DNA from 2 places in the Bacillus sp. V2I10 genome. Region 2 is predicted to be linked to the other one. Evidence: a T-box and tRNA genes for the amino acid it is inferred to sense, from the RefSeq annotation. Region 2 holds a T-box; the other holds one or more tRNA genes.
What was found. A T-box is a leader RNA that pairs with one kind of tRNA and senses whether it is charged. The one in region 2 lies ahead of tyrS (tyrosine--tRNA ligase), so its partner is inferred to be a tRNA-Tyr.
Positions count from the first base shown of each region.

Region 1: it encodes a tRNA-Tyr, which carries the amino acid that the T-box ahead of tyrS (tyrosine--tRNA ligase) is inferred to sense. The anticodon was not compared.

Region 1 is NZ_JAUSYV010000001.1:167,898-184,006, forward strand. Features, by position in the region: gene QFZ72_RS00865 (AI-2E family transporter) at 1-597, opposite strand, end outside; gene QFZ72_RS00870 (superoxide dismutase) at 856-1,758, shown strand; gene safA (SafA/ExsA family spore coat assembly protein) at 2,183-2,803, opposite strand; gene guaC (GMP reductase) at 3,058-4,041, shown strand; gene glmS (glutamine--fructose-6-phosphate transaminase (isomerizing)) at 4,141-5,943, opposite strand; gene glmM (phosphoglucosamine mutase) at 6,586-7,932, opposite strand; gene QFZ72_RS00895 (CdaR family protein) at 7,965-9,230, opposite strand; gene cdaA (diadenylate cyclase CdaA) at 9,223-10,044, opposite strand; gene rsiW (anti-sigma-W factor RsiW) at 10,254-10,847, opposite strand; gene sigW (RNA polymerase sigma factor SigW) at 10,881-11,444, opposite strand; gene rocF (arginase) at 11,634-12,539, opposite strand; tRNA gene QFZ72_RS00920 (tRNA-Ala) at 13,276-13,348, opposite strand; tRNA gene QFZ72_RS00925 (tRNA-Gly) at 13,367-13,441, opposite strand; tRNA gene QFZ72_RS00930 (tRNA-Lys) at 13,447-13,522, opposite strand; tRNA gene QFZ72_RS00935 (tRNA-Gln) at 13,529-13,603, opposite strand; tRNA gene QFZ72_RS00940 (tRNA-Tyr) at 13,719-13,803, opposite strand; tRNA gene QFZ72_RS00945 (tRNA-Thr) at 13,813-13,888, opposite strand; tRNA gene QFZ72_RS00950 (tRNA-Val) at 13,953-14,028, opposite strand; tRNA gene QFZ72_RS00955 (tRNA-Glu) at 14,076-14,150, opposite strand; tRNA gene QFZ72_RS00960 (tRNA-Thr) at 14,170-14,242, opposite strand; tRNA gene QFZ72_RS00965 (tRNA-Asn) at 14,247-14,318, opposite strand; rRNA gene rrf (5S ribosomal RNA) at 14,328-14,443, opposite strand; rRNA gene QFZ72_RS00975 (23S ribosomal RNA) at 14,570-16,109, opposite strand, start outside.
Region 2 is NZ_JAUSYV010000001.1:1,563,575-1,579,683, reverse strand. Features, by position in the region: gene QFZ72_RS07955 (sensor domain-containing diguanylate cyclase) at 1-186, opposite strand, end outside; gene rpsD (30S ribosomal protein S4) at 534-1,136, shown strand; gene QFZ72_RS07945 (histidinol-phosphatase) at 1,990-2,796, opposite strand; gene QFZ72_RS07940 (serine hydrolase) at 2,876-4,156, opposite strand; gene QFZ72_RS07935 (phosphopentomutase) at 4,172-5,368, opposite strand; gene QFZ72_RS07930 (YhfX family PLP-dependent enzyme) at 5,373-6,551, opposite strand; gene QFZ72_RS07925 (aminotransferase class V-fold PLP-dependent enzyme) at 6,532-7,647, opposite strand; gene QFZ72_RS07920 (phosphotriesterase family protein) at 7,663-8,574, opposite strand; gene QFZ72_RS07915 (YhfT family protein) at 8,587-9,885, opposite strand; gene QFZ72_RS07910 (DUF2620 domain-containing protein) at 9,912-10,274, opposite strand; gene QFZ72_RS07905 (PRD domain-containing protein) at 10,290-10,634, opposite strand; gene yhfZ (GntR family transcriptional regulator YhfZ) at 10,689-11,615, opposite strand; gene tyrS (tyrosine--tRNA ligase) at 11,932-13,200, opposite strand; T-box leader at 13,251-13,480, opposite strand; gene QFZ72_RS07890 (transglycosylase domain-containing protein) at 13,620-16,109, shown strand, end outside.

The DNA of each region.
Region 1 (16,109 bases), 1.4 Mb from region 2:
GTCTTTTAAAAGATAAAACAAAATGAACGGAAGCGTGACAAGTGCAAGGATAAAATCCTTTACTATCCCTACGATATTTCCAATTCCAGCAAACATATTATTTATAATGGTTGATGCCTGATCCGAAATTTGTCTCGAAAGATCTGCGACGTTGATATTCAGTGTCTTTTGCGCCTGATTCACAAAATCACTTCCGACAACATCTCTGACCAGCTGCTCCACATCGCTTGTATATTGCGGAAAGCTCTTAATCAGGCTCAACACCTGCTCCTTAAGAAACGGGATAACCGACACAATCAAGATTGTCAGCAAACCAATAATCACTATAAACAGGGCCAGGATCGTGTATATTCTGCGAATGCCTTTTCTTTCAAAAAAATCAACAACCGGATTTAATAGATAATAAACGATGGCCGCAAGAATAATCGGCAGCAGGATCGTTTTAATTAATACCTCAATCGGTGTGAAAATAAAGGATACTTTCATAAAGACAAGAATGTTCAATCCAATCAGAAGCAAAATCAAAAGAAACAGAACAAATCTATTATTAAGGATAAACCTTTTAAACGTCCCTACTCTGGGATTTACCGGTTTCATGAGTGTCCTCCTTTTCTCTCTATGCACTCAGTACTTGCACTCTAATGATTATTATAGTGGCTTTATTTAGAAATTGAAAATATAATACGATTCCCTTTTAAAGAAAAGAAAATATCTGCAAATGAAGATGAGATCTGTCATTTTTGAAATCAACGTACTTATCCAGATTAGCCAGTGTAAAAGGCAGCCTTTAAAAATCATCATCCATTTTCTCTTTACGCATATATTGTCTACAACTGACTAAGGGGTGGGATATGAATGTCTGAAGATTACATTGTCTTAATGAAAAAATGGTGTGAAAATATGTTGGAATGCTTTAATCAGTCACTTGAAGAGATACGAAAACATGGGGATCATCAAGACTTAGAGGTTTGGCTGCAGCAAATAAGCCAATTTAAAGAAGAACTTTCAACGGGTTCATTTGAAGACATCGAGATCTATGAACGTGCTAATTCACTATATGTAAAGCTTGCGGCTTATTTTGAACAAGACAGCGAGAATGAGCAAACTCGTATTCAAAATGAATCCGTCACTGTCGTTCCAATCGGGGGGCACACTCTTCCCCCGCTGCCTTATAAATATGATGCATTAGAGCCCTACATTGATCAGGAAATTATGAAGCTTCATCATGATAAACACCATAAAAGTTATGTGGATGGGTTAAATAAAGCTGAAAAAGAAATGCAGAAAGCACGTTCATCTAACAACTATGATCTTATTAAGCATTGGGAAAGAGAAGCTGCATTTCATGGAGCCGGCCATTATCTTCATACGATATTCTGGAGTATTATGAGTCCTAATGGCGGCGGAAAACCTGCTGGAAAGCTAATGAAGGAAATGAATCAAACCTTTGGCACCTTTGAAAAGTTTAAACAGCACTTCTCAGAAGCAGCTGACAAAGTTGAAGCAGTTGGCTGGGCAATTTTAGTCTGGTCACCTCGTGCACGACGATTAGAAATTCTTCAGGCAGAAAAGCATCAAAACTTAAGTCAATGGGATGTCGTACCAATACTTGTCCTTGACGTGTGGGAACATGCCTATTACCTGCAATATAAGAATGACAGAAAAAAATACATCGAAAATTGGTGGAATGTTGTTAATTGGCAAGTAGCAGAAGGACGCTTTCAAGAAGCACAGCAATTAAAATGGAAGCCTTTTTAATGACGATCGGATTTTCATGAATGATAGGTAAAAAAAGGATGACTGAAAACAATCAGTCATCCTTTTTTTGTACTATAAATCTGCTTTTTTACTTATTTTGAAGAATCATTGAACTCCTTTGAGTCCTCAAATCCGCTCTTTTACTGATTTTGATGACTCATTAAACTGCTTTGAGTCCTCAAATCTGCTTTTTTTTCTCATTTTAAGGACTCATTGAACTCCTTTGAGTCCTCAAATCTGCTTTTTTACTCATCTTAATGACTCATTGATCTCCTTTGAGTCCTCAAATCTGCTCTTTTATTCATTTTAAGGACTCATTGAACTCCTTTGACACAACGAAACATCTGAAAAGTATATTCAACTCCCTTTTCAAGGACAGCAAAAAGGACAACCCTGTACGGATTGTCCCTGATCCTCCTACTTATTATTTGCTGATAAACATCTGCGTCCAGTAATGGCCGTAAGATCCGCCTTTAGCGTAGCCTACACCAATTTCTTTGAAATTAGAAGACAGAATGTTCTTGCGGTGTCCTTCACTGTTCATCCAGGTTGTCACAACGCTTTTCGCTGTCGTTTGGCCTGCTGCGATATTTTCTCCTGCATAGCTGTACTGAATACCGAAGCTCTTCATCATATCGAATGGAGAACCGTATGTAGGTGATGTGTGACTGAAGTAATTTTTGTCACGCATATCTTCTGACTTATATTTTGCGACTCTCGCAACTTCCCAATTGGCCGTAAGCGGCTTTAATCCGTATTTAGCGCGTTCCTGGTTAACTAGTGTAACCACTTCGCTTTCCATGCTTTGATAAGCATTTCCAGAAGGAATGTTAAGCGATTGACCCGGATAGATCACATTGGCATTTTTAACGCTTGGATTGGCTTTGATTAATTCTGAGACGCCAACCTGATATTTCGATGCAATTTTCCACATCGTGTCACCGCTTTTAACGGTGTATGTACTTGCAGCACTTGCTTGACTGCTGAATCCAAAGGCTAGAGCGACAACCAACAACATAAGTGATAACGATTTTAATGTTTTCATAGTTTTATTTTATACGAATACTAGATTAGAAGAATAGCGGTAGTTTTTACCGAATAAAAGGGTTTGACTTTTTCTACAATATATCTATCTGCCTTTTTTGAAAAGGCTTTCTAAAATGAAAAAGATAATCACTATTCTTCGTTTTTTTCTCCCAAAATCTTTGACATTCATATAAAAATAATGTAAAGTACCAAATGGACGAACAATTAAATTGATATTTAACAATAACATTCGTATTTAGGGGTGTAACTCATATGGAAAATGTATTTGATTATGAAGATATTCAATTAATACCTGCAAAATGTGTAGTAAACAGCCGTTCAGAGTGTGACACAACAATTGCTTTAGGAAATTATACATTCAAACTGCCTGTTGTGCCTGCCAATATGCAGACGATTATAGATGAAAGAATTGCGGTTAACTTAGCTGATAATGGTTATTTCTATATCATGCACCGCTTCCAGCCGGAGAAAAGAAACTCATTTATTCAAGATATGAAATCACGCGGATTAATCGCTTCTATTAGTGTTGGTGTGAAAGAAGAAGAGTACGAATTCATTGAGCAATTGGCTGCAGAGCAGCTGACACCGGATTACATTACAATCGATATTGCACATGGTCATTCTAATGCGGTTATCGAAATGATTAAGCACATCAAGAAGCATCTTCCTGAAAGCTTTGTCATCGCTGGAAACGTTGGTACTCCAGAAGCTGTAAGAGAACTTGAGCACGCCGGTGCAGATGCAACAAAAGTAGGCATTGGCCCTGGTAAAGTATGCATCACGAAAATTAAAACAGGATTTGGTACAGGCGGCTGGCAATTAGCTGCACTTCGCTGGTGTGCAAAAGCTGCAACCAAACCAATCATTGCTGACGGCGGTATCCGCACACACGGAGACATCGCAAAATCGATTCGTTTCGGTGCTTCTATGGTCATGATCGGTTCTTTGTTTGCAGGGCACGAAGAATCTCCTGGAGAAACAATCGAAATGGATGGAAAGCTTTTCAAAGAATATTTCGGCTCAGCTTCAGAGTTCCAAAAAGGCGAAAAGAAAAACGTAGAAGGCAAGAAAATGTACGTGGAGCATAAAGGCGCTTTAAAGGATACCTTGACTGAAATGGAACAGGATCTTCAGTCATCTATCTCGTATGCAGGCGGAACCAAACTTGATGCTATTCGTACGGTGGATTATGTGGTGGTTAAGAATTCGATTTTTAATGGTGATAAGGTTTATTAATGAGTATAAAAGAGGAGCTGGGTATTAATTGCCTGGCTCCTCTTTTTTTAATAAAAAAACAGCGACTGATAAACAGTCGCTGTTTCTCTATAATCCCTCTTATTCAACCGTAACACTCTTAGCAAGGTTACGCGGTTTATCAACGTCACAGCCTCTGTGAAGGGCTGCATAGTAAGCAATCAGCTGTAAAGGAATAACAGAAGCAAGTGGTGTCAATTCCTCATGGATTGCAGGAAGAACGAAACGGTCATCTTCTTCTTCTAGACCTTTAAGCGAGATGATGCATGGGTTAGCTCCGCGTGCTGCTACTTCTTTAACGTTTCCGCGGATGCTTAAGTTTACATGCTCTTGTGTTGCAAGCGCGATAACAGGCGTGCCGTTTTCAATCAGCGCGATTGTACCGTGCTTAAGCTCTCCACCGGCAAATCCTTCTGCCTGGATGTAAGAGATTTCTTTCAGTTTAAGCGCACCTTCAAGTCCTACATAGTAGTCAGCGGAACGGCCGATGAAGAAGCAGTTGCGTGTTGTTGAAAGGTATTCGCGTGCAATGTACTCCATTTCGTCTTTCTGATCGCAAAGGACTTCCATTGCATTTGCCACGATGCCAAGCTCCTTTACAAGATCAAAGCTTAGCTCTACCCCTCTTGCTTCAGCTGTTACAGCTGCAAGAATGGCAAGAACGCCTAATTGTGCTGTATAAGCTTTCGTTGAAGCAACAGCGATTTCCGGACCAGCATGAAGCAATAACGTGTGGTTCGCTTCACGTGAAAGGGTTGAACCAGGTACGTTTGTAATGGTTAATGACTGGTAGCCAAGCTCTTTAATTTGAACAAGAACGGCACGGCTGTCTGCCGTCTCACCGCTTTGTGAGATGAAGATGAATAATGGCTTCTCTGATAAAATCGGCATGTTGTATGAGAATTCACTAGCAACGTGAACCTCAACCGGTTTCTTAGCCCATCTTTCAATGAATTGCTTACCGACAAGACCTGCATGGTAGCTTGTTCCGCACGCTACGATATAGAGGCGGTCTGAAGCGTTGATAGCATCTACAATTGCTGGATCCATTGTCAGCTTGCCTTGATCATTTTGATATTTTTGGATGATTTTGCGCATAACAAGCGGCTGCTCATCTACTTCTTTTAACATATAGTGAGGGTATGTTCCTTTTTCAATATCACTGGCATCTAATTCAGCTGTATAAGGAGCACGGTCAATTGTTTCACCTTGAAGGTTTTTGATTGTAACTGCTTCACGTTTCACAATGACGATTTCTTTATCCATCAATTCTACATATTGGTCTGTTACCTGCAGCATCGCCATTGCATCAGATGCAACAACGTTGAAGCCTTCTCCAAGACCAACAAGCAATGGGCTTTTATTTTTAGCAACAAAAATCGTATCTGGATTTTGATTGTCTAAAAGCGCGATCGCATAAGAACCTTTTAAAATGGAAAGTGTTTGGCTGAACGCTTCTTCCACGTCCGCTCCTTTATTAACGAATTGTTCAATAACCTGAACAACTACTTCTGTATCTGTATCACTGACTAGCGCAACATCCTTAAGATATTCGCGTTTCAAGCTTGAGTAGTTTTCAATCACACCATTGTGCACTAGCGTAAAGCGGCTTGATGCACTTTGATGCGGATGTGAATTGCGTTTGCTTGGTGCACCGTGAGTCGCCCAGCGGGTATGTCCAATCCCTGCTGTAGACATTACATTTGCATTCACTTCTTCACGAAGAATGGCAATGCGTCCTTTTTCTTTAAAAACATGCACTCCGTCTTCATTGATTACGGCAATGCCCGCTGAGTCATATCCGCGATATTCAAGCTTTTCTAGTCCACGCAATAAGATTTCTTTCGTATCCTGTTGTCCAATATATCCTACGATTCCGCACATAATAAAGTATCCTCCCAAATAGGCGGGGGACAGGTCAAGCCACGGGGACCTTCTGCTGTCCCCTCACACATGTCTATATTTTTTAGTTTGATTACGTTCTTCCCTTTGTGCAAAAAGTTGCCTCTTTGTTTTTAGGAGAGAGCTTACGGCTGTAATCGTCAACCGGGAGGCATCCGCCGAACTTTCGATAATCCTCCATCCTCGTCAACTAAGCTATTTTCGGTCCGCTTAGTTCAGGCGCTTTTCATTAATACAACCTCACAATGCCCCTTTCCATTCTAAAATAAAAACACAAAAGTAATCATACTATATTAACCTTCAAATCGTCAAATTAGTACTTAGCAAATGTGGATAGAAAGCTGCACTCTTCAGTATATGTTTTTTTGAAAAGATTGTTCTTGACTGAATTACCCTATTTCATCAGCAACTCAAATATTCCGCAGTCAAGCACTGCCCAGCTGCGTTGAAGATAAAAAGACAAGAAACAATGAGGTATGGTTATAGTATTCGACTTGTTCCATCAGGTTTATGACTGTGAAATTCAGTTAAATTAAAGCAGGTGAGAATTGCGGCATATTCACGATAATTATTTTTGAGGAAAATAGAAAAAGGGCCTGCCTTATCGGCAGACCCGCATTTGCTTTATTCCGTTCCCATTTCTTCTTTCACTACAGCAACGATGCGCGTAACATACTTCTCGCATAATTCGGCTGTTGGAGCTTCTGCCATTACACGTACAAGAGGCTCTGTGCCTGAAGGACGGACAAGAATGCGTCCGTCTCCATTCATTTCACTCTCTACTTCTGCAATGACCTGCTTCACTTTCATGTTGTCCGTTACCTTATGCTTATCCGTTACCTTCACATTAATAAGCAATTGAGGGAACTTTTTCATTTCAGCTGCAAGCTCGGATAACGGCTTGCCAGTCACTTTCATGATATTCACTAATTGAATGGCTGTAAGCAGACCATCACCCGTTGTATTGTGATCAAGGAAGATAATATGGCCAGACTGCTCGCCGCCAAGATTATAATCCCCTTTTTTCATTTCTTCCACAACATAACGGTCTCCTACAGCCGTTTGAGAACTCTTCATGTTGTTTGCTTCAATTGCTTTATAAAAACCAAGGTTGCTCATGATTGTAGAGACAACTGTTTCTTTTTTCAATCTTCCATGCTCATTAAGGAATTTTGCACAAATAAACATGATTTGATCGCCATCAACGATTTGACCTTTTTCATCAACAGCAATCAGTCGGTCTCCATCACCGTCAAAAGCAAGCCCGACATCGGCGCCTTTTTCCATAAGGAAACCGGCTAATGCTTCTGGATGTGTAGAACCTACACCATCATTAATATTCAATCCATTTGGAGTTGTGCCCATAGTTGAAACATCGGCATCAAGATCTGCAAACAAGTGCGTTGCAAGAGAAGATGTAGCACCATGTGCACAGTCAAGTGCAACGTGGATGCCTGTAAAATCTTCGTCTACTGTTTGTTTCAGGAATTGAAGATATTTCTGACCGCCTTCGAAATAGTCATTAACTTGTCCCAGGTCAGCGCCAACAGGTCTTGGCAGTGAGTCTTGTTCCTGATCCATTAAACTTTCTATTTCTAATTCCTGCTCATCTGACAATTTAAAACCGTCAGGACCAAAGAATTTAATTCCGTTATCTTGAACAGGATTATGTGAGGCAGAAATCATAACACCCGCTTGTGCTCCAAGAGCCTTTGTTAAATATGAAACACCAGGTGTTGAAATCACTCCTAAACGCATCACCTCAGCACCGATAGAGAGCAATCCTGCAACTAGCGCACCTTCTAGCATATGACCTGAAATACGTGTATCTCTTCCGATTAACACTTTTGGACGGTTCGCATTTTTTGTTAATACGTAACCTCCAAAACGACCGATTTTAAACGCTAATTCAGGTGTTAATTCACTATTTGCAACGCCTCTTACTCCATCTGTTCCAAAATACTTTCCCATTCTTTTATCGCTCCTTTAGACAGTTTCAATCATCACGATTGCTTAGAAGAAATTTTTACTTTTACTTCATCTACAGGAAGGGTCCATTTAATATCCTGCGGCCCATTCACTTCTACCTTAACAACATGCTCTCCGTCCGACAGATCTGTCACATTAATAAATAATTCAAGATCAGACGGCTTAATATTCGTCAATACACTAGGTGCTCCAACAACGCTTAAATCGAGCTCTTCAGATTCCGGCTCAAGGAACTGAATAATCTTCCCTTCCCCTAAACCCCGGATATTAACAGGCAGATTCTCAAGTATTTTTTCTTCTTCTTTTTCAACGTCAACTTTAATTTGGATTTTTTCGGGACTTACTTTTGTTACTCCGTCAGGTACAGGAATATCTACATCCAGAACGGTATCATCTTTGATTTTGCTTAAATCTACTGTTACCCCATCTATAAATTCAAGCGGATCAATCACATCCAGCGGTCCGTATATGGTCACTTCGTTCGGCACTGCTTCAATGTTTGAGATGCTTAATCCTTCTCCAAGCTCGCCTTCATTCTTAAGCTTAAAAGGAAGTTTCTTGCTTGGACTTGTAATCGGCACTGTCACATCAACAACCGAAGGGTAGACCTCTAAAGGCAGGATGTTTCCGTCGCCGTCATATACCGTGACCTTTGATTCCTGCTCAATGGTTTCATTAGCATTTTGCAGATTCACCCTCGACTTGATCAGAGCAATGCTGTCAATAAGAGTTTTAGATCCGGTTACTCTTACAACACTCGGTTTAACAATTGGATCCTGTGCGGTATAACCAGTTTCAATCTGGTCTTTATTTATAAAATCCACTTGTACCGGAAAATCCCGGGTAACTTTCTCCTCCACATTTACAGTGATAATGGAAGGGTTCAACTTCACTTCAAGATTATCTGCTATATTCTTATGCTTTAATTGAACCCGGTGTGAGCCGATGGACAGATCCGAGAGCTCAGCATAAATTTCAAAATCTTTAAGCTGCTTTGCCTTTAATAGTGAATTAGTTGGCCCGCTTAGCGTAACAGCTACTGTTTCAGGCACTCCTGTCACAATAATATCTTCTTGATCCAAATACGTTTTCACTTCAACATCGGGAATTGTTTCTGTGTCTTTTGCAGACTCAGACGGCGCAGATGGAAATACGGATGTTACTGGCCCCGGCTGTTTTTTCGGAGCAGGCGTTTCGATATTAACAGATACATAAAGAATGAGCGCCATCAACAGTGCAATTATTCTCATTACCCAATGATTATTAATCATCTTATCCATTTTTCTTCCCCCTCCACTGCCATAGGTTTGAGGAAGTGACCTTTGCCTGCTTTCCAAATTCGGAAACCAAGATTTCACTTAAAGCTTCAACGGTTAGATTTCTGTGAAGCTCTCCGTTTCTGGTCACAGAAATACTGCCCGTTTCTTCAGAAACGACTATCGTAATGCTATCGGTTACTTCACTGATCCCAACTGCTGCCCGGTGCCTTGTCCCTAATTCTTTTGAAATAAAAGGACTTTCGGAAAGAGGCAGATAACATGCTGCCGCAGCAATCTGATTTTTCTGGAGAATAACAGCTCCATCGTGAAGCGGAGTATTCGGGATAAAGATATTAATTAAAAGCTCAGAAGAGAGAGCTGAATGAAGCGGTATGCCCGTTTCTATGTAATCACTCATCCCTGTTTCTTTTTCAATCGTAACTAAAGCGCCAATTCTTCGTTTTGCCATATAATCTGTTGCTTTTATGATGGCATCGATTATTTTTTGTTGTTCTTCCTCCTCTGGAGCTCCGCTTCTTGAGAATAATTTTCCTCTGCCCAGTTGCTCTAGCGCCCTTCGCAGCTCAGGCTGGAAAATAATAATGATCGCAAGAAAACCCCATGTTAATGCTTGGTCCATGAGCCATTGCAAGGTCTGCAGCCCTAAGTACTGGCTGAGTGTACGAACGAGAATAATAACGATAATGCCTTTCAGCAGCTGAACGGCCTTCGTTCCCCGTATCACCATAATCAACTTATATATAACGAACCAAACCAGGAGAATATCAACGGCGATGCCGAGGTAATGCAGTAGTGGAAATTCCTCAAATGCCATATTCTCTTCCTCCATCAGTTTTAGTCATTTGCATAGGACTATAACTACGATATTATACCATATATTCTGCAATTAAACCGTATTGTACTCACGTAAGTAAAGCGCAGGCCGGCAGATAAGACTTCCGCAAAAAATACCGGTTTATCTTTTAGCCAGTATCTCAAGCGTGGTACAGCACAAAAAAGGCCCCTTATACAAAAGGTGACCTTTTACTTAAATATGGCGACGACCTCTTTGGAAAGAGATTTCATTTGATACCAAATCCACTCAAAAGCCTCATTGATCTCTTCAACATCACCTGTCACCTGTCCGGCAGAAGCCATATACTTCTCTCCGTTAATTACCGTGACGTTTCCTTCAACTTTGCCTTCAATATTGATCGTTCCGCCTTTAACCGTTACATCTCCCTCAACAGTCTCACCTTCAGGAACGGTAACCGTAGTATTCTCAACAACCAAATTAGGCTGCTTTGAAACACTGAAATCTGAATCAGTTGACCAGGAAGAAAATAAACTGCCTGTCATCAATAACACGAAAAGAGAAGCAGCAGCCAACAATGGATGACCCTTCAGCCATCTGTTGACACCAACCGTTTTCTTTTCTTTGGGCAGACGATCCATGATGGCTTGAGTAAAATCCATCGGAGCCTCAATATGAGATGTACTCTGAACCAGGGCGATTGACTTCTCAAGCTCATGCAGGTGCTGCGTGCAGTCCGCGCATGACTGAAGGTGCTCTTTCAAGATTTGCTCATCTTGCTGCTTTATATCATGATCCAAATATTGATGGATCCGTTCTTTCATTTGTTCTGAACACTTCAACCTTATCACCTCAAATCATAAATGCCTTAATTGCTTCCTCAGCGCTTCTCGTCCTCTGTGAATTCTTGTTTTCACCGTACCGATCGGCATATCTAGAATTTCACTGATTTCAATTAAAGAAAGCTCATCAATATACTTTAATACGATGACAGTACGATATTTATCGGGGAGCTTTAAAATTTCTTTTTGAATCATTTGCTGAAGCTCCATTGTTTCCACTTGATCCTCGGGCAGAGCTACATCAGCTGCTACTTGAGAATACATCGTTAACCCTTCCGTTCCTGTCACTTCGGCATCAAGGTAATAATCCGGTTTTTTCTTTCTGATTCGATCAATCGTTAAATTTGTCGCAATGCGATACAGCCACGTAGAGAACTTCTTATCCATGTCATAGCTATTAATATTCACATAAGCCCGGATAAACGCTTCCTGGGCTATATCCTCCGCCTCATGGGAGTTCCCGAGCATGCGGTAGCAAAGCTGATAAATTTTGTCTTTATATATATCTACGATTTCGGCAAAAGCATTCTGGTCGCCCTTTTTAACTTGTTTAATCCTATTTTTTACGATCGTCTCCATGATACCCCTTACCCCCGCGCAAGTGCGGGTTCCCCTTATTACGTATAAGCCGTATAAAAGGTTTCATTTTTTCCGCATAAAAATATTTTAACAAATTTTAGGTTGTCTGTAGATGGCTTTTTAATATGTTTACCTTAAATTTTTCTTAAATAAAAGACACAGTTTATAAACTGTGTCTTTTTTAAAAAATTAAAGGAGCTTTTCGCCGAATAAAGAACCCATCAGAGCTACTGCTACTGTAGCTGTTTTGTTCTTTTCATCTAAGATAGGATTTACTTCAACAAACTCAGCAGAAGTGATGATATCTGATTCTGCAAGCATCTCCATCGCTAAATGACTTTCTCTGTAGCTAATACCTCCGATAACCGGTGTGCCGACTCCTGGAGCATCGTGCGGATCAAGTCCATCTAAATCGAGGGACAAGTGGACACCGTCAGTACGCTCTTTCAAATATTGAATGGTTTCCTCCATTACCTTAGTCATGCCAAGACGGTCAATCTCATGCATTGTATATACTTTAATGCCTTTTTCCTTAATTAATTCCTTTTCACCCTCATCAAGGGAACGGGCACCGATAATCACAATATTTTCCGGCTTCACTTTAGGAGTGTAGCCTCCAATTCTCGTTAGCGTTTCATCGCCGATGCCGATACTTACAGCAAGCGGCATCCCATGAATATTGCCTGACGGTGAAGTGTCGCCTGTGTTGAGATCTCCATGTGCATCATACCAGATTACACCAAGTTCTTTATAATGCTTTGAAACTCCTGCGAGTGTTCCGATGGCAATACTGTGGTCTCCGCCAAGCACCAGTGGAAACGAACCAGATTGAATCACTTCGTCAACTTGTTCAGAAAGCTTTAAATTGCCTTCTGACACCGCTTTCAAATTTCTTAAATTATTTAACGAAGAGCTATCCTCTTCACGGTTTGGACGTCCAATTTTAATATCACCTTTATCTTCAATCTCATATTGCAGCCACTCAAGTCTTTCTACAACCCCTGCGTATCTGATAGCACTAGGCCCCATGTCCACACCTCGGCGCATTTGTCCTAAATCCATTGGTACCCCGATAATTGATATTCTTTCTTTCATGTAAATCATCCCCCTTAGTAAGAAACTCTGTCTCTATTGTACTGATAAAAAGGGTCATGACTCAACTCGACAAAATCGTGTATATATATACAGAGTTTTCTGTAAAATAATTGGCAAAATAGTAGAAAATAAGTAATAGGATGATGCAGAGTCAGCTGATTTCCAGGTCATTTGACTATTTTTTCGGATTTCCACTTTACCTTTATGACTGATCTGAATTGAACATCGAAATTGGATGCAAACTATCTAACTCGCAATAGCCGGCTTTTAATTAATGAAAGACTATAACCGACTCGAGCGAATCAGTGTTCAATTCGCAAAAATGGGTTTTCGGCTCGCAAACTTCAAATTTCAATAAAAAAATCATATAAAAATGCCTGTTACTAGCTGCCGTTGGCCATTATGAATCAAAGCTGCTGCTAATTATGAAAGAGTTTACGCTGTGTATTGAACTTCATATTTAGATCCGCCCCCCCAACTCGTAAAAACCAGTTTTCAATTAGTAAAAACTTATCTCTGACTCGCAAAAATCATGGTTTAACTTGCGGAAACTGATCTCCAACTCGCAAGCCTCATATTCAAAAAGAAAACTTTTTTAACATAAAGGATAAGATATAGAATTCATATTGATACGAACGTTTTATGAAGCACGTCTATATGTAATTTTTTAATCATTATTCCTAAACAAAAAACCGTTAGACATCAAAGTCTAACGGTTTTTACAGGGTACTTATGATGGAGCCTAGCGGGATCGAACCGCTGACCTCCTGCGTGCAAGGCAGGCGCTCTCCCAGCTGAGCTAAGGCCCCGATATAAAAAAGAAGTTCTGGAGCGGAAGACGGGATTCGAACCCGCGACCCCCACCTTGGCAAGGTGGTGTTCTACCACTGAACTACTTCCGCAAAAATGGTGTGCCATGAAGGACTCGAACCTTCGACCCTCTGATTAAAAGTCAGATGCTCTACCGACTGAGCTAATGGCACAAAGAATGGCTGGGCTAGCTGGATTCGAACCAGCGCATGACGGAGTCAAAGTCCGTTGCCTTACCGCTTGGCTATAGCCCATCAATTATGTATGTATTCTATAAAATTCTAATTGACCGTAAAAAGGTTTATGTCAACTAAACATATTATTTACAGTCTAGACAAGAACTATTCAGTTAAGTTTGTCTAAATAAAGTGGTGGAGGGGGACGGATTCGAACCGCCGAACCCGGAGGGAGCGGATTTACAGTCCGCCGCGTTTAGCCACTTCGCTACCCCTCCACACATAAGTGGTGCCGGCAAGAGGACTTGAACCCCCAACCTACTGATTACAAGTCAGTTGCTCTACCAATTGAGCTACACCGGCATATTAAGTGAGAAATACAATACTGTTTATTCGCTTTTTAAAGTCGTCTGCTGCAATGTCTTAATGGTGGAGGATGACGGGCTCGAACCGCCGACCCTCTGCTTGTAAGGCAGATGCTCTCCCAGCTGAGCTAATCCTCCGCATAAAAGATTGTGTGATATTTCACATAATAAGACTTACGTTTGAATGGTGACCCGTACGGGATTCGAACCCGTGTTACCGCCGTGAAAGGGCGGTGTCTTAACCGCTTGACCAACGGGCCGTTTTATTAGTTTAATGTAAGCTCCCAACCGGGCTTGAACCGATGACCTCTTCCTTACCATGGAAGTGCTCTACCGACTGAGCTATGGAAGCAAGGCTCCGCAGGTAGGACTCGAACCTACGACCGATCGGTTAACAGCCGATAGCTCTACCACTGAGCTACTGCGGAATAATGCTAGCCTGGCGACGTCCTACTCTCGCAGGGGGAAACCCCCAACTACCATCGGCGCTGAAGAGCTTAACTTCCGTGTTCGGCATGGGAACGGGTGTGACCTCTTCGCCATCATCACCAGACATAATGACAAAAATTATTATACTATGAAATCAGAAGATTTCAAGTGTTTTTTTGAAAGAAGTTATTCTTTCAAAACTAAATAACGTTTGATAACAAGATTCACTTACATTTACACATATTAGACTGTGGTTAAGTCCTCGAACGATTAGTATCTGTCAGCTCCACACGTCACCGCGCTTCCACCTCAGACCTATCAACCTGATCATCTTTCAGGGTTCTTACTCACTTGCGTGATGGGAAATCTCATCTTGAGGGGGGCTTCATGCTTAGATGCTTTCAGCACTTATCCCTTCCGCACATAGCTACCCAGCGATGCCTTTGGCAAGACAACTGGTACACCAGCGGTGCGTCCATCCCGGTCCTCTCGTACTAAGGACAGCTCCTCTCAAATTTCCTGCGCCCACGACGGATAGGGACCGAACTGTCTCACGACGTTCTGAACCCAGCTCGCGTACCGCTTTAATGGGCGAACAGCCCAACCCTTGGGACCGACTACAGCCCCAGGATGCGATGAGCCGACATCGAGGTGCCAAACCTCCCCGTCGATGTGGACTCTTGGGGGAGATAAGCCTGTTATCCCCGGGGTAGCTTTTATCCGTTGAGCGATGGCCCTTCCATGCGGAACCACCGGATCACTAAGCCCGACTTTCGTCCCTGCTCGACTTGTAGGTCTCGCAGTCAAGCTCCCTTGTGCCTTTACACTCTGCGAATGATTTCCAACCATTCTGAGGGAACCTTTGGGCGCCTCCGTTACATTTTAGGAGGCGACCGCCCCAGTCAAACTGCCCACCTGACACTGTCTCCCAGCCCGATCAGGGCTGTGGGTTAGAATTTCAATACAGCAAGGGTAGTATCCCACCAATGCCTCCACCGAAGCTGGCGCTCCGGCTTCCAAGGCTCCTACCTATCCTGTACAAGCTGTACCAAAATTCAATATCAGGCTACAGTAAAGCTCCACGGGGTCTTTCCGTCCTGTCGCGGGTAACCTGCATCTTCACAGGTACTATAATTTCACCGAGTCTCTCGTTGAGACAGTGCCCAGATCGTTACGCCTTTCGTGCGGGTCGGAACTTACCCGACAAGGAATTTCGCTACCTTAGGACCGTTATAGTTACGGCCGCCGTTTACTGGGGCTTCAATTCAAAGCTTCGCTTGCGCTAACCTCTCCTCTTAACCTTCCAGCACCGGGCAGGCGTCAGCCCCTATACTTCGCCTTGCGGCTTCGCAGAGACCTGTGTTTTTGCTAAACAGTCGCCTGGGCCTATTCACTGCGGCTTTTCAGGGCTATGAACCCTAAAAAGCACCCCTTCTCCCGAAGTTACGGGGTCATTTTGCCGAGTTCCTTAACGAGAGTTCTCTCGCTCACCTTAGGATTCTCTCCTCGCCTACCTGTGTCGGTTTGCGGTACGGGCACCTCTCACCTCGCTAGAGGCTTTTCTTGGCAGTGTGGAATCAGGAACTTCGGTACTAAATTTCCCTCGCCATCACAGCTCAGCCTTATATGAGAAGCGGATTTGCCTACTTCTCAGCCTAACTGCTTGGACGCGCATATCCAACAGCGCGCTTGCCCTATCCTCCTGCGTCCCCCCATTGCTCAAATGGTGAGGAGGTGGTACAGGAATATCAACCTGTTGTCCATCGCCTACGCCTTTCGGCCTCGGCTTA
Region 2 (16,109 bases):
AGCCAGCAGAACAAACTTATGATTCTCATATTTAAAAAGCGCAACATCCTCTGAATTCATTGCCTTTTGCAGGGTGCTGACAAAGTATTCTTCATGTGTTTTGCTGTTTTGCAGGCTTTCGATGCTGATATAATCAAAGAAAAGACTCTTAATAGACATTAACGTATACTCTGATAGGTGTGTCACAAAAATCCCCCGTATTGTCGAATCCTGCATTATTTATTTCAGTATAGCATAGAATATTTTCCAATTTATCTATTTAATGTTTTTTTCAAAAGATTCATCACTGCACCTTTTTCAAATGTTTCCTTGACTTTATATTATTAAAATCATATAATGTTCGTTGTGTAAAATAAATATTCGCAGCCTATTGATACCACTGCTGTGATTTCATTTTGTTCCTCCATCGTGAGGTGTATCGTGTAACTCTCTGCTGCTGGAGCGAGGATATATGAAAACAAAATGTGCATGTCAGTCAGGATCAGTCTGTTTTTATTTTATGCCAAATAAAAACATGTAAGGAGGAGACATATATGTCTCGTTATACAGGTCCAAGTTGGAAACTTTCCCGCCGTCTGGGAATTTCATTAAGCGGAACAGGTAAAGAATTAGAAAAGCGTCCATTCGCGCCAGGTCAGCACGGCCCGACTCAACGCAAAAAATTATCTGAGTACGGCTTACAATTACAGGAAAAACAAAAGCTTCGCCACATGTTCGGTGTGAACGAGCGTCAATTCCGCAACACATTTGACAAAGCTGCTAAAATGACTGGTAAACACGGTGAAAACTTCATGATTCTTCTTGAGTCTCGTTTAGACAACGTTGTATATCGTCTTGGTTTAGCTCGCACTCGCCGTCAGGCACGTCAAATCGTTAACCATGGTCACATCATGGTTGATGGAAGCCGTGTAGACATTCCATCATTCCAAGTGAAACCAGGTCAAACAATCACTTTACGTGAAAAATCAAGTAACCTTGACATCGTTAAAGAATCAATCGAAGTAAGTAACTTCGTTCCTGAATTCTTAACTTTCGATGCTGACAAATTAGAAGGTACTTTCACTCGCTTACCTGAGCGTTCTGAATTGCCGGCTGAAATTAACGAAGCTCTTATCGTTGAGTTCTACTCACGTTAATTGAATTGCTAAGTTAACGAAGTATTTAAAAGCTCTAAAAACCTTATTTTCTCTAGGTTTTTAGGGCTTTTTTTATTTTTCGCTTTGCAAACTGGCTAAGTCTCTATTTTCTAAAGGCGTAAATGAGATGAATAACATTAATACTGAAATGAGAGATGCGTTAGAGACTAAGATAGAAAGGTATGAATTATAATACCGCCTGAAATCATTCAGGTCGTTTATTGTTTGTGTATTATTTTTATGAATTTCTATAAAATGTAAAAAACGTGTCTTTTAAGCAGTTAATGTCCCTATTCAATTCTTTTATTTCTGAATAAGATATTTTGTAGAAAGGAGGATTGAGTACAATTAATAATGAAACCAAGTTTGTTGATGCTTTATTTGATAAATACAACTCTTATTTAAAATTCAATTCTATTCAAAATGCAGATAAAGATCATTTAATTAATAGAGTTGATCAATTTAGTAAACAGGTAATAATACAGAGAACGCTGCAGCTATATACACAACTGCATAGTTCTTTGCGTAATTAATCCTTTTTCAGAAAAGTATATAATTTCAATCGGCATCTGCTGATTTTTTGATTTCTCCAATAAGACCTTCATAATATCAGCTCCTTTATTCTCCTTTCATCATATGCAAACAAATGTTCTGTTACAACAGATAATACAAATTTATTTTCGTGTAATTTTTGGAAAAGGTAAGATATTATATATTTCAGCATTTTTCCTGCTGTCCTGATAAATTTTTCTCCAAACCAATATGGTAAACTTCGCAAACTGTCTTCCAACACTATTTCTTCAATTTTCAGGCCAAGTCTCAAGATCTTTTTCTAGTGATTCACTGGAATTTTTTACAAATAAGTCATAAACCGTTTTCTTTGCCTAAAAATAGCCCATTCTTTAAATCCTATTTCTTTTAGCACACTCTGCACCTCCTCAAATTCATCTCCGACACGTGCAGGGGTGTGGGCATCTGACCCGAATGTGACCTTCACTCCATGATAAAGCGCTCTTTCCAGTATTTCGTCAGAAGGATACCATCCTCCGCAAAATTTGTTTTTGCCGGATGTATTGATTTCAATCGCTACATCACACTCTGAAATGATGGTTAACGTCCTGTCCACCGCCTCGGTTTGAATCGCTGAAAAATCGGGATAATAACCTTTCATGGCGTCTATGTGACCAAGAATTTGAAACACGCCACTGTGGGCAGATTTCTGAATCAAGGTGTAATAGTTGTCCTTCGTCTTCTGTTTCTCCTGTTCAGTGAGCCCTTCCCAGCGATCTTTTTTAAAGATATTCAGCCCTTCTACATGATGTACCGATCCAATCACATAATCGAATGGATACTTTTCGAAATACTGCTTGTACATATGGATATGCTCCGGAAAAAAATCAGATTCTACACCGAGAAGAACTTCGATTTTGCCTTCATACTCTTTTTTCAGGCTCAGCACTTCCTCCACGTATTCTGGAAAATGACTTTTTGCCATCGCAATATTTGGATACAAATGGTCTTCTTCGCTGTATAGATATGGAGAATGGTCTGAAATCCCTATGATATCCAGCTGTTTTTCCAATGCCGCTTCCACGTAATCGCGAATGGAGCACTCTGCATGTCCGCATCTTTCATGATGAGTATGGTAATCAAATTTCATTTTCTACACCCCGCTTTTCTTTTATTAGTAGTGTATCAATTTTCCGTCATGCTAAAAAGACACCTATTTGTAAGGTGTCTTATCGATTAATCGAAGAATAAACGATGTTGGCGATTTTCTTAGACAGCGGTCCTGTGCTCGCATAGCTTCCGCTCGGGAGCTGTCCATTGTTTTGTTTGTTGGTAAGCAGGATGATCTGCAGGTTGTATTCCGGATCTATAATCACTTGAGTTCCTGTAAATCCTGTATGACCAAAGGCTTTTTCCGAATACTGGTCACCCATGTACCAGTTTTTCGCTTTCTCAAATCCATACCCTTGTCCGAACGCTTGGTCAGAAGTAAAGGTGTTGACCGTTTCCTGATTGTAAATTTCCACTTTGCCATAGGACCCGCCATTCAGCATGACCTGTCCTAATACGGCTAAATCCATAGCCGTTGAAAACAAACCGGCATGACCGGCAACCCCGCCGTTTCCGTAAAAGCTGTTGCCATCATTCACTTCTCCAACGAGTGTATAGTTCCTCCAATAAGGAAACATGTCTGGATCTTCATCTACATCGTATCCAAAGTCAGGATCATCAATCATTTTATACTCATACGGATTTCCCCATGAAGTAGCGGCGATTTTCTTCTTCTGCTTCTCATCAGGCGTGAACATCGTATTCTTCATCTTGAGAGGCTTGTAGATTTCGTTTTCCAAGTATCGATCAAGTCGCTGGTTACTGATTTTTTCAATCACAAATCCAAGTGTCATAAAACTGAAATCACTGTATTTCCGCTGCGTGCCTGTACCGTATTCAAGCGGCAGCTTATTAATATAGTTCAGTACTTCTTTTGAATTGCGGGCGTAAAGGTAGGTAGGGTACCAAGGGGTTAATCCTGACGTATGCGTTAATAAATCTGCTATGGTTACATGCTCTTTCCCATTTTGACCAAATTCAGGAATGTATTTAGCTGCAGAATCGGATAGGGATAATTTATTCTCATACTCGAGCTTCATAATCCCCTGGGTTGTGCCCATCACTTTTGTAACAGAGGCTAAATCAAAAATATGATCCTTTTTCATTTTTCGGGGATGATCGAGAAGGTTTCCCATATCGTATTTTTGAGCATCACCGTATGCTTGTTCCTTGAGTATTTTTCCGTTTCTTGCAACGAGCACGACCGCTCCGGGTGTAATTCCATCTTCTATTGCACGGTAAACAGCACCATCGATTTCTGATAGAAACTTTGGATCCATACCTTCTGTTTTAGAATTCCCATAGCTCAGTTTGCCAGGCTTTTCTTTAGCGGATACGCCGGCTGAAACTGGAGCTATAAATAGGAAGATGATCATCAGATATACACCTATCTTTTTCATTCTTTGCCCTCCTTTTTAGTTCGCATTCAAGATTTCTCTCAAAAAACTTCTTCCATATTCAGGAGCGGGGATATTGGCATATTCGGCCATGGTTGCCGCAATATCCGCCATCGTTTCCCGTTCTCCGATTGACACTGGCTTGACTTTGTTTCCAATCACAAGAATTGGCGTTTGCTCTCTTGTATGGTTGGAGTGGCCGATTGTCGGATCGTTTCCGTGATCAGCTGTGACGATCAGCAAATCATCATCTTCGAGTTTTTCCCGGAATACTGCAAGAAAGGAATCGGATTGCTCAAGCACCGAGCGATACCACTCGCAATCCTGTTTGTGCCCCGCTAGATCGGTTTCCTGGACATTTATAAGAAAAATCGCATCCTTTTCTGCTTTCCGGTAGTGGTGCTCAAAAGACGAGAGCACTTTGACGGTTTCAACAGCGGAGTCACTGAATCCCTTTGCCTGAACGACATCGGCGGTTTTCCAAATCCGGTAGACTGGCAGACCTTCCCTCTCTGCCAGGTGGGCAAACTGTCTGCTGTAATCCACTCCAAATCCAAGATGCAGCACATGGTAGCCTTCGCCGTATACATGGGCTTTCGGACTATCCACTCCCCACTGACCGTTCGGCTTGTTCATTACGGCTGATAATATTTTCACAATAGACGTTTTTTCATTCCCGAATACGATGACCCTGCTCGTGTCCACGCAGCTTCTTACAACTCTTGCAATCTCACATGCTTCTTCAAATGCAATTTGATTTAAATCGCATATTAAATTAATAATATTTCCAGGTGAGGACTCCAGATTGTCGCCAATTACAATACAGTCATTCACCAGTAAAAGCGGAGCTTCTGGAACCGGATACTCTGCACGGCAGCCGTTTTTGATCAGCTTCAACTTGATGCGCCTGCTGACTTCTTTCATCAGCCGTTTTTTAGGAACTCCAGGTTTGCTGCCCATCAACTCCTGGTGCCCCATAAACGTATCCGCTCCATCATGTGCAAGGTTGCTTTTTCCATAAGCAGCGACTGGCAATCCGGTTCCATCAGTCAACTGGTTTAATCCGGAGTTATATAGAAAAGGAATGTTCAGTCCAGATGCTTCCTTCAAGTGCTGATATGTGTTCGCATTCATGTCCTCCGGCTTGGCAATTGCACAGTCCTGCATCGCTCCTATGCCGAAACCGTCCAAAATAAATAAAGATACCTTTCCCATTTTCCTACACCCCTCTTCTCTGAAAATGAACCACCTCAGGAGTTTTTGAATCTGCATTTTTAAGAAAAGCCACGTGGGATCTCGTAACAAAAATTTGCGTTCGGAAAGCGTAAAGAACCGTATCTCCAACATTCATCTTTGGACCCCGCTTCAAGCTTCCGTAGTAATCAATGTTTTCTGTAGAAGCCGTATGAACCGCTGTTTCCTGATCCAAACGATCTCCAAAGAGTGCCTTTTTCATATTGGAACGGGCATAAAACCCGCCTGCAATGGTGTACGCCTGATCTTCATCCATATGCGAGATTTCCGATAAATAAGCCATGCACGGTTTCTCTATCAGATTTTCAGTATACGCATGCAGAGGAGTCGTTCCCGTCAAGGCGTGACCCGGCTCACCGTGCGTAATTCCATATTCGCGAAGAAGGGGCATCGTATGGCAGCAAGTGGAACTCGGCGCATTAAGATGAATTACTTCTATTCCCTGGTTAACAAGAATATCTCTGGATTTTAGCAGGGTTTGCAAATTACTGGTGAATTCAAAATCGGTTTTGGCCTTGTTCAGCTGCAAGACCGGAAAACAGGTTGCTCCAATGACGTTTATTCCAGACATCAGCTGCAGCTCACGTATACTCGACTCTAAGTTGTCAATTAAAAATCCGCCGTATTGACCCGGATAAATGAAATCATGCTGGCTAATCACCCTTAATATAACGTTCTGTTTCAGTCCCAGTTTGAAGGCTGCATCTGACAGCTGTCTGGCTCTTTCCAGGGAGAAAAGTGTGACCACTTCAGGCCGGAGCTGTTTTAGGACCATTTCCCATTGATTTTTTCCGGGCTGTACAAGATGGCCAAGGTTCCCTATTTTGCAGCCTGCCTCTGAAAGATTGAATGCTTCATCAATATCAACTGCAACCGCTTTCTCGATACCGTTTCGCTGGATGGTCTTCCCGACAAAACCGCTTCGTCCAATTTGTTTCGTCATATAAAACAGCTTAACGCTGTTTGCCTCGGCTGATTTTGCAAGAGCCCGTACATTTGCCTTAAATGAGTCCAAGTCGATGACGTACGTATTCGGAGGGATAGAACCACTCTGATGCAAGGCAGCTGCTGCCTTAATTAATGCAGGGTTTCGTTTCTGTATCATGTCTAAGAACAAGGCTGTCTCATCCCCTAACGATTTCATTAACTGAAAGCTCAAGTATCCGTAAAATGGTTTCCGCAGATGCTTTCATTGGATTGATTCTCAAACCGTATTCTCTTAATTGAGGCTGGCTTTCTAAAAAGCTCCCGGATACGCGATAAATCATTGGCAGAATATCGTACTTTGATTCTGCTCCGACTGGATAGGTTGCCGCTCCGAATGAAGAGGCTTTTTCAATCACTTTTGGTGCGATCGGTGCTGAAAGTTCAACAATCACATTCTTTGATTGAGAGTTTGTGATATACGCTTCTTTAACAAATGAAAAACCTCCATGATTAAGGTTTTCGCATAACTGCTCCACCTGTTCATTCTGAATAGCCAGCATAACTGGAGCCACCGTCATGGCCCGCAGCAGTTCATGGGCTTCGTGCCCCTGGACCTGACCGCCTCCGGAATAATTGGTTTGATGTATTTTTTCAATGATTTCACTTGAACCGAGAATGAGGCCGATGCCTTCAGGGCCAAGCACTTTAAATCCGGAAAAAGTAGAAAGGTGCGCTCCATACTCAACGCCAATGCCCTTCATTTTCATTGCACAGTAGTTATCATCAACCAAAATGATGACATCCGGCCTTGACTTTTTAACAAGAGCAATTATTTCTTCTAAATCATAAGTATCGGTCGGCTGCTGTCTTGCATGCTGAATGTAAAATACCTTTATATGCAGCTTTGTTTCTAATGCATTTTTCACATTGTCCATCTGATTGAAATTTACAGCCTCTTGCTTGAGTCCCATCATTCGAAACGTTTCTTTTGTGGTCATGTACATCGGTGCTTCATGGACAAAAATAGAATCTCCCGGCTCCGCTATCATACTAAGCGCAATCCTGATCGCACCGGAACCGCTTCCTCTTACAAGAGCGCAGTCCTCGGAATCAAACACGTTCGATAACACCTTCTCGGCAGCTGCTGTTGTCTTCGGGCGGTGATAATCCGGATGAAGCCCCACATCTCCTGTTTCAAAAAAGGCATTGTTTCGAAACACCTTCGTCATTTCATCAATCAGTTTGAATTGAAGTTCTTTTGCCTCTTCCATCGTCCGATTAATAAGTATGGAATTTGCATATTTTAACGCCATTTTCCATCATCCTTCCTAACCGATGCTGAATGCCTTTTGAGGATTGGTTACAAGCAGTTTATTTATAATAGAGCCGCTGACTCCATGGCTTTTCAGTGCCGGTATAAACGACCTGAGAACTATATCATATCCCTGCCCTCCGAGCGACTTTAGATGGGATTTCCTTGTCAGGTCACTAGAGAGCAAGAGCTGATTTTCAAAACCTTTTTCAAGAAATGTGAGCAAAGACCGGATCCGGTCTTCATCCGCCCGGTAATTTTCTTTGCCGATCGTATCCATCGCCGCAAATGCTCCGCTGTTCAATACTTCCAGCACAACTTCATCGTTCGTATTCAGATCCTGATGGCCGATGATCACCTTTTCAAGAAACAGACCTTCTTTTTGAAAAAGATCGATCTGCTCTAGGGCACAAGTGCCGAGCGTTGTATGGGTGGAGAGCGGAAGCTTTGTGGTTTTGGCCGCTTCGATGGCTCCATGGAAAAGCTCGGTTTCGATCGGTTTAAATTCATTCAGACTGCTTCCGATCTCACCGATTACCCCCGGTTTAATTCCTGTATCTCCTATTCCCTCTTTGATTTCCGTGATCATCCACTCTGCAAATTGATCCCGATTCCATTCCTTTTTGTCATCCGGAATGAATGGATCCTTATAGCAGCCCGTACTCGCAATGATTTGCAGACCAGTTTTCCGGCTAATTTCCGCAAGCTGCTCTGCGTCTCTTCCCATCCCCTCATTTGTGACTTCTACAATCGCTTTGCCTCCAAGAGCGGCAAAACTTTCTAAGTCTTCCATGATGAGTTCAATATCCTGCAAGCAAGTATCTTCGTTCTTTTTCACTCTGCTTAAGTCCACATATAGATGTTCATGACAGGCACACACACCTAACTCCTGCGGCTCCAGTTTACCTAGAACGGTTTGAATATACATTGAAAAGCCTCCTTATCCTGCGGGCGGTATGTAGAGCCCAAGAAGTACCAGGATGTTTCCGATAATTCCTACTGCAATTGCTCCAACAGGCCCAACTGCCATACGGACGATTGGACGTCCAGCTGCTTCATTCAGTAAATAGATCCCGGCAATGGCGAAGAAGCCCAGACCTGGAACAATGGCATTCGCAGCATTTGCGCCTCCAATGAGAAGGGCCACTTCCAACACGCGCGTCATCGCTGTCCTGATGTTTTCACCAGATGCCCGAATACCGGGATAGCGGTCGAGAACTTTTGCTAATTGAGTCAAAATCATCACTTCCACTAAGATGATGACAGCTCCTAAAATAGCCGCGATGATTGGATTTGGGGAGAAAATTCCAGCCCCGAAAACGAAGGTAAACCCTACTGGACCATATACCCCTGTAGCAATCGCTGTACTTGCGATCAGTGGAACGAATCCGATTGCTTTTGCAAGAGAGGCAATACCGCCTTCGGCAATCTTCCCTTCCGATAGCAGGTTAAGAGAGATCGGGTCGCCGGCGATTAAAAGCTGGCTCGTAGCTGCGGCTACAAGTCCGCCGCTTATCATAAGTACCCATACATATTTTTTAATTTTCGAGACGCGTTCTGTGAACAATGCCGCTAAAGTGGACAGGCTCTTCTCATCCGACTTTTCCCGTACAGCAAATGCGATTAAGAAAATCATTCCGATGATAAGAGCAATCCCTTCCGGACTTAAAACAACTTGCGTCCCATTGATGCTGATCAGCTTTTCCGTGTTCGCAAAAACGATAAGCTGTCTTGCAATAGCTGCCACAATAAACGTCAGAATCCCTTTTTTAATTCCAAATTGAAGAGCAACAGCGATGGCCGGAAACACCATGAAGGAAACGACAACCGGTTCGCCGATTTTATTAAATCCTTCAGCGAAATTCAGCGGCAGCATCGCAAATGCATCGACGACAACTTGCAGACCATAGTAAATGCCAGCGCCATATAAAGCTCCGGCAGCCCCTGCGAGCACGGAATTAATTTTTCCTCTGTTGAACGCAAGACCAATGATGTCTGTACCAAGCAAAATACTATGAATAAGAATAATGCTTCCCGCAATTGAAATCGGAATCCCAAACCCGATGACAAGACCGAAACTCATGGCAAAGGCGGTAACCCCAAGCTCTTTTCTGCTCATCCGCCCTTCAAGATTTTCCGGAACAATCGGTCTGAGCCCATCGTTAAATACCGCAATCCCTAAATTTGCCATGACGGCTGCTAGAGCCCCAATACAAGCCATTAAAATTACTTCTACCATCTCTCTTCCCCCATCCCCATATCAATCTATTTGTTTTTTAGTAAAGCCTCCATTAAATACTCAACAGCTTTCTCCTTGTGATCCCCAGTAAATCCAAAAGCTGTTGCCCCCTGATCGACTGCTAACTGCACGTTTTCTTTTAGCGGAGTCTTGCCGGGCATAGAGATGGTTGCGCACTTTGGTTTTCCAAGCAGCGCTATTGCCATAGCCAAAGCTCCCCCTCCTCCGGTATGGCAGGCGCCGACGTAATAATCCGCTCCCCCTGATTTCAGCAGCATCGCCGCTTCTAAATCAGCTTTCACGGTTACTTCTACCTGCTCTCCTCCGTATTTCTTAACTAAACTCTCAATCTCTTTTTTCTCAACCTGACCGCCTACTACAATTTTCATTCTTTATTCCTCCCTTTATGCTGTTAATGCTGTTACAAAGTGCATATATAGAAACTCTTTTTCTTCTTTTGGTATGGTGATGCTGCATTCGCTTTCAATCCAATTGACTCGTCTTTGCGCTTCTACAAGATTTGGAGAATTATATATTTCCGCCATAATCGATGATGGCGGAGCATTCAGCGGTTCGTTTCTCTCCACCCTTGTCACTGCCATGGCCAAATGAGTAATGAGCATTTGATAGTTAGCAGCTTCCGTTTGAGACACGTATGCATCAATCGTTTTATGGCAGATGATTTGAGCATTTTCTGTAATGGCATCCGTTGATTTAAGTATTTCGAGTCTTTCAAACAGTTCTTTCATGATTGCGCCCCTCCCAATGTACAATAAATTGTATTTTGATTATAAAAGGGATTCTTAGTATTTCGGAATGTAATCCCCTTTTTCCACCAGTGATTGTATTCTTTTAATCTCATGTAAATCCAAATGCTGCAGAATATACTCCGCCTTTTTGTTTTCTTTTCTAATGACGCAGACAGCTTCACCTATATTCAACTCTTCTTTTTTTGCTATTTCAGAGGAAAGCGGTATCGTATTGTATAACCCACTGTCAATTTCATCAATGTTCCAAATGGTCGCATCAATCGTTTTCGCTCTTAAATGCTGTAGAAGATGCATGTAATTGAGCTCAACAAACTCTACCTGTTTTTCATTTGTTTCCGCTTTAACGAGAATTTTTTGATCGGTTGAATTATGGTCAATTCCTACCTTCATGCCATCTTTGATTTCAAGATTTCCCTTTTCGGAAAAGAAGACCGCGTGCTTTGAAACATACGTATGGCTCCCGAAAGCGAGAGCAATAGAAAGATCCGGGTCCTGTTTCAATGCTTCTGCTGCTGAGAATTTGGAAACAAGGGCAAAGTCGTATCTCCCTTTGCTCACTTCATCAATTCTCAGTTTAGCCCCTCTCATGAAAGCAATGCTTAAATTCAATTGGTTTTCCTCAAATTGAGACGTAAGACCGGATGCCAGCCCTTCATATTTTTTGGAATACGGCAAAGGCATCACTCCGGTCATTCTTTCAGCACCGCAATACTTGAACAAAGAGGGGATATTTTTCTTCCTTAAAAAGGTACCCATATGTCCTTTAGGTTCAAGACTAATGCTGCCGGTTTGCTCTAGATATTTCAGGGCTGTCTGTACTGTTCCCCTGCCAACATTAAATCTTTCTGAAAAATCTCCTACTTTTGGTATCCGCTCATTCAGTTCAATAAATAATAGATCCTCTGCTATTTTCTGCAAAATTAACCCCTTTTTAGAAAGGAGCGACTCAAAAATCTCCATAGCACCACTCTTGTACAATTATTTGTATATTCATTCATTGATGCAAATTTACCATATATTTAAGCTGTTTACAAGATTGATTTTTCTGAATAATTTGTTAAAAATGTATTGTCTGCTCCTTTTTATCTTTTTGTTAACGAAGATTAAACTTAATATGTAATGTATATCGTATAAATCAAGTTAATCTATAAAAAATCCTTTAAAATAAAAAAATAGCACATCAATTAGACTGCTAATTGATGCGCTATTTCTTAGGTTTATTGAAGTGTGGTTTGCACCTTTCAACCTAACCCGTTACAGCAAGTGAGGCTTTTCATCAGTTCTTGTATTGAATTAACGTGTACTTCTTCTTCCCTCTGCGGATAACAGTGAATTTGCCGTCAATGCGGTCGTCTGCTCCAAGGACTTTGTCCGTCTCCTGGATTCGCTCGCCATTGATGTATACCGCTCCATTTGAAACATCTTCTCGTGCCTGGCGTTTTGAGGGAGAGATTTTTGCATTGACAAGCAGGTCGATTAAGCCGATTTCTAGTTCTTCGGCTGTAAATGCAGGTACATCTTTAAAGCCCTGCTCAATCTCCTCTCCAGTCAGCTCTTTAATGTTTCCGCTGAAAAGCGCCTGAGAGATTTTGATTGCTTGCTCCAAAGATTCTTCTCCGTGTACTAGCTTTGTCATATCCTCGGCAAGTGCTTTTTGTGCAGCGCGATTTTCTGGTGCATTTGTCAGTTCTTGTTCAAGTGCCGTAATCTCTTCATGAGAAAGGAATGTAAAGAACTTGATGTATTTGATGACATCGCGGTCATCTGTATTGATCCAGAACTGGTAGAACTCATAAGGAGTCGTTTTTTCTTTATCGAGCCAGATAGCTCCGCCTTCTGTTTTGCCGAATTTTGTACCGTCTGATTTTGTAACCAATGGAACAGTTAATCCAAATGCTTTTGAATTTTCCTCAGATTTGCGGATCAGCTCAAGTCCAGCCGTAATATTTCCCCACTGATCGCTTCCTCCAATTTGAAGTTTGCAGCCAGCGGATCTGTATAAATTTAAAAAGTCATATGACTGCAGAATCATGTAGCTGAACTCTGTGTAGGAAATTCCTGATTCAATTCTTGAAGACACCGTATCCTTTGCAAGCATGTAATTAATACCGAAATTTTTTCCTACATCCCTTAGAAACGTGATCAAATCCATAGATCCGATCCAGTCAAAGTTGTTGGCTAGAGTAGCAGGATTTTCACTTGAGGGATCAAAATCAAGGAAACGGGAAAGCTGATCTTTAATTTTGTTTGTCCACTCCTGCACAATATCAGAAGTATTAAGCGTTCTTTCTGCTTTCTTTCCGCTTGGGTCGCCAATTAAGCCAGTTGCTCCGCCGACTAAAGCAATTGGGCGGTGTCCTGCCTGCTGAAAGCGGCGAAGAGTTAATATCGGAAGTAAATGCCCGATGTGCAGGCTGTCTGCCGTCGGATCGAAACCAGAATATAATTTTACTGATTCCTCTTCTAATAACTTTCTCAGACCTTCTTCGTCTGTCATTTGATTAATTAATCCTCTGAACTGCAAATCATTCAATAATTCACTCATTCTGATTAGCTCCTTTTTATCATAAAATACAAAAAACACCCCTTCAAAAATGAAGGGGCGTGATTACGCGGTACCACCCTACTTAGGAAAAAGATAAACTGATTCCTATCTCGGCATATATAACGGCATTCTAACCGTCTTTCGCTATTCGGCAATAGCTGCCTTTCACAAAAGAAGCTCCTGGAGGTAATTCATGATTCATCTGTGTGCTGATTTTCATCGGCCATCAGCTTTCTAAAACAGGGAGATGTTCACTACTAATTCCATTCAAAGCATTTTCAATTCTAATAAATCTTTTTTACCATATAGAATGTTCCTTGTCAAACGATTCATCAGCATCTGACAAGATCATACAAAAGTACTGTTTTTATATGATATAATTGAGTGGGTGTATTGTATAGGGGGGGGATGATAAATATATGGATAAATTCAAAACTTGGTACAGCAAATTTATGCCTTACAAACATAAAACAGTAAAAGGGTTTAACATTACATACGGGGTCGTCTGGAACCTGATGCTGATCTTTTTTGTCATCGGTTTAATTGCCGCATCGTTTGGCGGCGGACTCGGTGCAGGGTACTTTGCATCATTGGTTAAGGATGAACCTCTCCGCACTTATAGTTCCATGAAAAAAGATATTTATAATTACGAAGAAACCTCGCAGATTTATTTTTCTGATTCGGTGTATTTAGGAAAGCTCCGTGCAGATATTGAAAGACAGGAAGTAAAGATTGATGAAATTTCAAAGCATGTAAAGAATGCCGTAATTGCTACAGAGGATGAATTTTTTTATGAGCATGACGGGGTTGTCCCTAAAGCGATTATGCGCGCCCTTTTTCAGGAAGTGACAAATTCCTCTAATCGTTCTGGGGGGAGTACACTTACACAGCAGCTGATCAAAAATCAAATTCTAACAGATGAAGTTTCTTTTGACCGCAAAGCAAAAGAAATCCTGCTTGCTCTCCGCCTTGAGCGCTTCTTTGAAAAAGAGGAAATCCTGGAGGCTTATCTGAATGTAGCTGATCTGGGCAGAAATGCTTCCGGCCGAAATATAGCGGGAGTTCAGGCCGCTGCACAAGGTATTTTCGGTGTGGATGCGAAGAATTTATCTCTTCCTCAATCTGCTTTTATTGCAGGTCTGCCACAGAGTCCTTTCGGCTATACCCCTTTTACAAACAGGGGAGAAATAAAGGAAAACCTGGATGCAGGAACGTCCAGGATGAAAACTGTTCTTAGACGCATGTATGCAAAAGGCTTCATCTCGCAAAAAGAATACGAAGAAGCAGCCAAATTTGATTTAAGGAAAAGTCTGGCCAAGGCCAAACCTTCCTCTATAGAACAATATCCATGGCTCACTTACGAAATTGAAGAACGCGCCGCTGATATCATCTTAACGCAGCTGGCTGAAAAAGACGGCCACAAAATGGACGAACTGAAAAAAAATAAAGAATTGTACGCAGAATACAAAGCCCTTGCTGACCGGAACTTGCGTCAAAACGGCTATAAAATTCATACAACCATTCAAAAAGATATTTATGACAAAATGAAAACCATTGCTGAATCGTATGAATACTACGGCAGCGATAAGACCGAAGTGAAGGTAGACAAAGATACCGGGAAGAAAATACAGGTTCAGGAGCCCGTTGAGGTTGGAGCTGTTTTAATTGAGAATAAGACAGGGAAAATCATCAGCTTCGTTGGAGGAAGAAATCATAAAAGAGAACAAGTTAATCATGCGACAGATACTCCCCGATCAAACGGATCGACGATGAAGCCCCTGCTTGCTTATGCTCCTGCAATGGAATCAGGCGCCATCCAGCCAGGTTCAGTACTTGCAGATGTACCGCTGCAAATCGGCGAATGGAGCCCTAAAAATTTCGATGGCCGCTTCCATGGATTTACAAGCGCCCGTTATGCACTTGAAAAGTCTTATAATATACCTGCCATTAAGTCGTACTTAAAAGTGATGGATCAAAATCCTCTTAATTATTTAAAGAAAATGGGAATCACAACTATCTCTAAAAATGATGGCGGTCCAGCTACTTCAATTGGAGGGCTTACTAATGGCATAACCGTCGAAGAAAACGTAAATGCCTATGCAACCTTTGCAAATGGCGGAAAGTTTATCGATGCTTATCTCATTGAAAAAATTGAAACAAAATCAGGCGAAGTCATTTATCAGCACAAATCAAAAGCAGTTGATGTATTTACACCTCAGACTTCCTACTTAACAATCGATATGATGCGCGATGTTATTAAACAAGGAACGGGTACAGCCGCTAAGAATTATCTCTCATTCAGTGCAGACTGGGCAGGAAAAACAGGAACAAGCCAGGAGTATAAAGATATATGGTTTGTCGGAACGAATCCAAATGTCTCGTTTGGAACGTGGATAGGATACGACACCCCTAAATCAGTTGAAAAAGATTATAAAGGCATGTCCTACAGCCGCAGAAACATTCTTTTATGGTCAAAGCTGATGAATGCAGCCCATGAAGTTAATCCGGGTCTTATTGCACCGAAAGAAACGTTTAAAATGCCCGGCGGAATTGTTCAGAAATCATATTGCGCACTGTCCGGGGATCTGCCTTCTGCCATGTGCCAGCAGGCTGGACTTGTTGCTACAGACCTCTTTAATGCGAAGTTTGTTCCGACAAAAACAGATGACAGCTTAACATCAGGAAAGTATGTTTATGTAAAAGACAGAGCATACCAGGTACCCCCTTCTGCTCCTTCTGAATTTGTTCAGCAAGGTGTGATGTTAAAAAAAGAAATTCTGCAAAAGCATAATTTAAGCAGCTTCAGCGCTTTAAAAGAACTGCTGCCAAACAAAACAAACTGGGGCAATATCGTTGTAACGGATGGAAATCAGATCAGCGACAACGGATCAGCTCCATCACAAGTATCC